3 regions of the Aminobacter sp. BA135 genome follow, and region 2 is predicted to be linked to each of the others. Evidence: riboswitches for the same ligand, from Rfam matches in the RefSeq annotation. Region 2 holds a riboswitch; each other region holds the start of a gene.

What was found. Region 2 has a riboswitch for cobalamin ahead of SLT36_RS00885 (ribonucleoside-diphosphate reductase subunit alpha). Riboswitches for the same ligand answer to the same signal wherever they lie in the genome.
Region 1: it holds a riboswitch for cobalamin, as region 2 does, so the genes downstream of both, bluB (5,6-dimethylbenzimidazole synthase) here and SLT36_RS00885 (ribonucleoside-diphosphate reductase subunit alpha) in region 2, are expected to answer to the same signal.
Region 3: it holds a riboswitch for cobalamin, as region 2 does, so the genes downstream of both, SLT36_RS13440 (DUF1636 family protein) here and SLT36_RS00885 (ribonucleoside-diphosphate reductase subunit alpha) in region 2, are expected to answer to the same signal.

The regions. Positions count from the first base shown of each region.
Region 1 is NZ_CP139572.1:1,932,396-1,934,654, forward strand. Features, by position in the region: gene galU (UTP--glucose-1-phosphate uridylyltransferase GalU) at 1-782, shown strand, start outside; cobalamin riboswitch at 846-1,030, shown strand; gene bluB (5,6-dimethylbenzimidazole synthase) at 1,078-1,809, shown strand; gene SLT36_RS09435 (outer membrane beta-barrel protein) at 1,806-2,259, opposite strand, start outside.
Region 2 is NZ_CP139572.1:177,216-179,474, reverse strand. Features, by position in the region: gene SLT36_RS00890 (peptidase domain-containing ABC transporter) at 1-646, shown strand, start outside; cobalamin riboswitch at 721-931, shown strand; gene SLT36_RS00885 (ribonucleoside-diphosphate reductase subunit alpha) at 1,042-2,259, shown strand, end outside.
Region 3 is NZ_CP139572.1:2,769,860-2,772,118, forward strand. Features, by position in the region: gene cobW (cobalamin biosynthesis protein CobW) at 1-708, opposite strand, end outside; gene SLT36_RS13440 (DUF1636 family protein) at 705-1,139, opposite strand; cobalamin riboswitch at 1,177-1,379, opposite strand; gene SLT36_RS13445 (winged helix-turn-helix domain-containing protein) at 1,375-2,259, opposite strand, start outside.

The DNA of each region.
Region 1 (2,259 bases), 1.8 Mb from region 2:
CTGTGATCCAGTACGTGGTCGACGAGGCGCGCGAAGCGGGTATCGAACATTTCATCTTTGTCACGGGCCGCAACAAGGCGGTCATCGAAGACCATTTCGACGTCCAGTTCGAACTTTATGATACGCTGGCACAGCGCGGCAAGACCGAGCAACTGGAGCGCCTGCAGCGGTTGCAACCGGCCCCGGGCCAGACCTCGTTCACGCGCCAGCAGGTACCGCTCGGCCTTGGCCACGCAGTGTGGTGCGCGCGCGAGCTGGTCGGCGACGAGCCCTTCGCGCTGTTGTTGCCCGACATGATCATGCAGTCGGAAAAGAGCTGCATGCGCGAGATGGTCGAGCTCTATGCCGAGACCGCCAACAACATCATCGCTGTCCAGGAATGCGACCCGGCCGAGGCGCACAAATACGGCATCGTCGGCAAGGGCAAGTCGGTTCACACCGGCTTCGAGATCGAGGGCATGGTGGAAAAGCCCAAGCAGGGCACGGCACCCTCGAACCTGTTCATCAATGGCCGCTACATTCTGCAGCCGGAGATTTTCAACATCCTGGCAAGCCAGGAGCGTGGCGCCGGCGACGAGATCCAGCTGACCGACGCCATGCTCAAACTCGAGAAGATGCAGTCCTTCTACGGCTATCATTATCGCGGCCGCACCTTCGACTGCGGCTCGCCGGAAGGTTTCGTCGAAGCCAACGTTGCCTTTGCCTTGTCGCGCTCCGATCTCAGCAGGAGCATGGCCGGCGTCATCGAAGGGCTGCTCGGCGAGATCAAGCCGGGCAAGTAAGCCACATGTCGCCTGTGCGTCAGGATTGGACGCACGGTGCGATGGCTTTCGGCCGCTGCTGCCGCTAGACATACCCTGCCAGGTGCCCGCAGCGATGCGGGAGAATCGGGAACACGGTGCAAATCCGTGGCGTGCCCAACGCTGTAAGAGGGACCGTAACGGCAGAGGCCACTGTTCATCCTGAACGGGAAGGCGCCGCAGACGGGTTGAACTCGAGCCAGAAGACCGGCCCGGCAGACATCGACCTCCGCATGGTCAGGCGGAGGGAACCGACATGCTCGCCAGGGGATATGCGATGCTTGCTGACCAGTTGAAGGCCGTTTCAGTCTGTTTCGATATCGCCGCACAGGGTGCCGTTTACCGCGCCATCTTCACGCGCCGCGACGTTCGCAGCCATTTTCTGCCTGATCCGATCGACGACGATGTGCTGGCGCGGCTGCTGCTGGCGGCCCATCACGCGCCGTCGGTCGGCTTCATGCAGCCGTGGAACTTCATCGTCATCAGAGATCGCGAACGACGCGAGCGGGTCCGGGACCTGTTCTTTGCGGCGCGGCAGCAGGAACTGCCTCAGATCGCCGAGGAGCGGCGGGAGCTGTACCGCAAGCTCAAGCTCGAAGGCATCTGCGAAAGCCCGCTCAACCTGGTCATCACCTGCGACCGCAGCCGTTCGGCAAACTCTCCGCTCGGGCGATGGCACAATCCAGAGATGGACCTCTTCAGCACCGTCTGCGCGGTTCAGAATTTCTGGCTCGCCGCGCGTGCCGAGGGCATAGGCGTCGGCTGGGTCAGCATCCTCGATCGCGAGGCGCTGAAGCAGTTGCTAGGCATTCCCGATCACGTCGTGCCGGTGGCCTATCTCTGCGTCGGCCACGTCAACGAATTCGCCGACAAGCCCGATCTCGAGCGCCATGGCTGGGGATGCCGTCTGCCGCTTGCCGAGCTGATCATGAGCGAGGTCTATGCGGGGCAGGGGGAGACGGCCTTGAGGGCCTCAGCCGCCGCGATCGGCGGTTTGCCCCAAGGTTAGCGCTGGATTTTCAACCCGACGAAGACGCTGTTGGTCTTGGCGTCGCGGAACGGCAAGGTGCTGTCGAAGGTCTCATGGCGCAGCTTGCCGGTCAGGCCGGCGTAGCGGTTGAGCCACCAGGTCAGGCCCGCTTCGGCACTCAGCCTCAGCTCGTGGTCGTTCGAGCTGGCATAGTCGCGGTAGCCGACGCCGCCGGCGAGGAATGCAGTCAGGTTGGAACGGATCTGCCGTTCGACGCTGAGGCGGCCGTTGTAGAGCACCGAACCGCTGTCGCCCGGGGTCGTCGATCCCTCGACGAAGGTTTCGCCGGTCAGGCCGACGATCGTGCCGCGCATCGGCGACCATCTGAGATCGGCGGCGATCGTCGCGGCCGAAACCGTCTTCAGCCGGTCGTCGTCGAAATCCTCCGAGATCCAGCCGGCCGAAATCTCGCCGCCGAATTTTTCGCCC
Region 2 (2,259 bases):
GACCGGCGTCGTGGCGATCGTCGGCCGCAACGGTTCCGGCAAGTCCAGCCTGTTGCGTGTGCTTTTGGGGCTCGAGCGCGATCATGCCGGCAAGGTGGCAATCGGCGGCATCGACGTCCGTGCCTACAATCCGCGCTGGCTGCGCGGCCGAATCGGTGTCGTCGACCAGGAGACGTCGCTGTTTTCGGGTACCATCCGCGAGAACCTTCAGGCGTCGCTGCCGCGCCCGCTTCGCGACGACGAGATCGATAAGGCGCTGGCGTTTTCCTCTGCCGACAAGTTCACCGCCGGCCTGCCCAAAGGCATCGACACCGAACTGGTCCAGGCAGGGCAGAACCTCTCCGGCGGCCAGCGCCAGCGCCTGGCGATTTCGCGCGCCGTGCTGCGCGATCCGCACATCGCCGTTTTCGACGAACCGACCTCGGCGCTCGATGCCGAATCGGCGATGGCGCTCGAGCGTGAGTTGCTGGCCTTCGGCCGCGACCGCCTCGTCATCATCGTCACGCATCATCTCTTTTCGGCGCGTTCGGCCGACATGATCGTCGTGCTCGACGATGGCAGGATCGTCGGCACGGGCAGCCATGAGGCCCTGAGTTCCGAGTGCGCGGTCTATCAGGCGCTGTGGCGCGACTACGTCAGGGATTGATCGGCCGCCGGCGTTGATCGGTCGATGAGGTGGAAATGACTCTTCCACCTGTTGACACGACACCCGTCAGTCATACTACATGTAGACATCGTGGTCTTCCGAGTTGATTCCAGCTCGGGAGCTAAGAGGGAAGCCGGTGCGCGATTTCGCAATGCCGGCGCTGCCCCCGCAACTGTAAGCAGTGAGTTGCTGTCGCATACGCCACTGGCGCCAATGGGCGCTGGGAAGGCCAGACAGCGGCAATGACCTGCGAGCCAGGAGACCTGCCGCGATCGAGTCTGAACGTCCACGGGCGGGGTGTCCGGTGGTGCGCTTGCGTTCTGCCGGCTTGCGCCGGCCGAAATCCGGCATGCGTCCGCCCAAGGCCCTTCGCCCCCAAACCATCGGGGAAGATGATGCCGGCGACCTCCACACTTCAATCCAGCGGAACCAACAGCGTTCCGTCCACTCTCAGCCAGGGTTCCGAGACTGCGTCCGAGTCTGGCTACCGTGTCATCCGGCGCAACGGCGCGGTGACGCCGTTCGACGCGACCAAGATCACTGTGGCACTGACCAAGGCGTTTCTCGCCACCGAGGGTTCGGTGGCCGCCGGTTCGCGCCGCGTCCACGACGTCGTCGAGGAACTGGCCGTCCAGGTGTTCGCCGCGCTGACCAGGCGGGCAGATAGCAGCCGCACCTTCCACATCGAGGAAATCCAGGACCAGGTCGAACTGGCGCTGATGCGCTCCGAGCATCACAAGGTCGCCCGCGCCTATGTGCTCTACCGCGAGGAACGTGCCCGCGAACGCGCTGCCGCCAAGGTCACGTCGGTCGAGGTCGCCGCACCGCCGCTCCAGGTCAAGGCCGATGACGGCAGCCTGGCACCGCTGGACGAGACGCGCCTGGCCCGCATTGTCGACGAGGCCTGCAGCGGGCTCGAGGCCGTCTCGGCGGATGCGATCCTGGCCGAGACAAGGCGCAATCTCTATGACGGCATCACCGTCGACGAGCTTTCGCTGGCGCCGATCCTGGCCGCCCGTACGCTTGTCGAAACCGAACCGAACTACGCCTTCGTCAGCGCCCGGTTGTTGCTGGACCGGTTGCGGCGCGAGGCACTGAGCTTCGTCTCGGCCAGGTCTGAGCAGGCCACGCAGGCCGAAATGACCGAGCGCTATGCCACCTATTTCCCCGCCTTCATCGCCACCGGCATCAAGGCCGAATTGATCGACCCCGAACTTGGCCGTTTCGACCTTGCCAGGCTCAGTGCCGCGCTGAAGCCCGAGCGCGACCTGCAGTTCCAGTATCTGGGTCTGCAGACGCTCTATGACCGCTATTTCCTGCACAGCAAAGGCAAGCGTTTCGAACTGCCGCAGGCCTTTTTCATGCGCGTGGCGATGGGCCTGGCAGGCCGCGAGATCGACCGCGAGAGCCGCGCCATCGAGTTCTATGATCTTTTGTCGTCCTTCGATTTCATGGCCTCGACGCCAACGCTGTTCAACTCCGGCACGCTGCGCCCGCAATTGTCGTCCTGTTTCCTCACCACCGTCGCCGACGATCTCGACGGCATCTTCAAGGCGGTGAAGGACAATGCGCTGCTCGCCAAATATTCCGGCGGGCTCGGAAATGACTGGACC
Region 3 (2,259 bases), 2.6 Mb from region 2:
GATGTCATCCTCGACGGCGAGGCCGAGGCCGAGCAGCACCGACGGATCGACCTTGCCATGCGCCGACGGCACGATCTTGACGGCGCGTGCCAGGTGCTCGCGCACGATGGCGGTGGCGCGGGCGTGGCCGGCTTCGTCGAGCAGGTCGCTCTTGGACAGGATAATGAGGTCGGCGCAGGCGACCTGATCCTCGAACACTTCCTCGACCGGGTCGTCGTGGTCGAGCGAATCGTCCGCACTGCGCTGGGCGGCGAGCGCTTCCATGTCGGAGGCAACTTTACCTGCGGCCAGCGCAGGGCCGTCGACCACGGCGATGACGCCGTCGACCGTCACGCGGCTCTTGACCGTTGGCCACTGGAAGGCCTGGACCAGCGGCTTGGGCAGCGCCAGGCCCGAGGTCTCGATCAGGATGTGGTCAACCCTCGGTGTAAGCGACAGAATTTGGTCGAGGGCAGGGACAAAGTCGTCGGCGACGGTGCAGCAGATGCAGCCATTGGCCAGTTCGACGATGTTTTCCTCCGGGCAGGCATCGACGCCGCAGCCCTTGAGAATCTCGCCGTCGATGCCGACATCGCCGAACTCGTTGACGATGATGGCGAGGCGCTTGCCCTTGGAGTTCTCGAGGATGTTGCGCAGCAGCGTGGTCTTGCCGGCGCCGAGAAAGCCGGTGACGACGGTGCAGGGAACGCGTTCGACGGAGGCGGTCATGTGTCTTCCTTGATGAGAGCAAGTGGTGGGATGCGCGCGACGAGGCCGCGCTTGAGGCTATCGGGACGGCCGCGCCAGGGGATCAGGCCGTCGGTCGAGGTGGCGAAGAGTCTTGCGCCGGCGACGAGATCGTCGCCCGACATGGTGTTGAGATCGCCGAAGACGTAGCTCCACGCGCCGTCGCGGATCAGGGCGGCACTCAGCCGGCGCTTGCAGTTGCCCAGGCACTCGACGCTGCGCACGGCGATCTCGCCATTGGCGGCGAGGCGGGCGTGCTCGGCAAGCTGGGCGCCGGCGCGTGGATGGGCGTCCGAGCCGGTTTCGTCGCGGCAGGATGAGCAGACGAGGATGGTCACGTCGCATGGGCGCGCGTCGGCTGCATCGCAGGATGCGTCGGCTGATGCGACTGGAAGGTTGTCGTCGAAGTCCAAATCCAGGCTCCTTGCCCGGGGCACCCGCCAGGCGATCGGATCAATGTCTGCGACGGCAGGTCTCCTGGCTTGCGGATCGTCGCCTTCGCTCGCCTTCCCGGGAATATCCCAGTGGTCTTCGAGCTTGGCTCTTCGCTCACAGTTGCGGGGACAGCCGCGGATTTGACGCCATCGGCGCGCACCGCATTCCCTCTTAGCCTTCGCCGTTGCGGGCGAAGGACCGTCTGTGGGCGATTTAGGCTTTCGCGAGGGGTGGAGTCAACGAGGCGGAGCGACCCGCAATGTCGCTCAGGCCGGGTCCGAGATCGCCCGCGGGCGTCACCTCGATGCGTTCGAGGCCGAGCCAGTCGCGCATCTGCTGGAGTTCTTCGTAAAGTTCGGCTGCGGTTTCCGGTGGCGCACAGGGCTCTGCATAGGCGGCGTGGACGCGCAGGATACCCGCCGGTCGGTCGGCCTTCAGATCGATGCGGGCGACGATGCGCTCGCCCAGAAGGAAGGGCAGGACGTAGTAGCCGTACTGGCGCTTCTCAGCCGGGGTGTAGATTTCGATGCGGTAGCGGAAGTCGAACAATTGCTCGGCACGGGTGCGCTCGAAGACGAGCGGATCGAAGGGCGCAAGCAGGGCGCGTGCCTGGATCTTGCGCGGAATGCGCGCATCGGCGTGGAGATAGGCCTGCCGGTCCCAGCCTTCGACGCGCACGGGAATCAGTTCGCCGGTCTCGACCAGCTCTTCGAGCCGGCCTTTCATGTCGGCTGGCGACAGGCGGAAATAGTCGCGCAGGCAGATGCCGGTGGCGACGCCATGGGCGCGGGCGGAGATTCGCAAGAGATCGCGATGCGCATCCTCGGCCTGCGGAACAGGGCGGTCGTAGATGTCGGCCGGGAGCACGCGCTCGGGCAGATCGTAGAGACGTTCGAAACCACGGCGCGAATGGGTAGTGATGCGACCGGCCCAAAACAGCCATTCGAAGGCATGCTTTTCCTGGCTCCAGCCCCACCAGCCGCCGGAACCCTTGGCGCCTTCGATGTCGGAAGCGGCGATCGGGCCGCGGTCGACCACCTGGCGAAAGATCTCTTCTATATAGGGCCTGTTGGCACGGCCGAACTTGGCGAGCCCGCC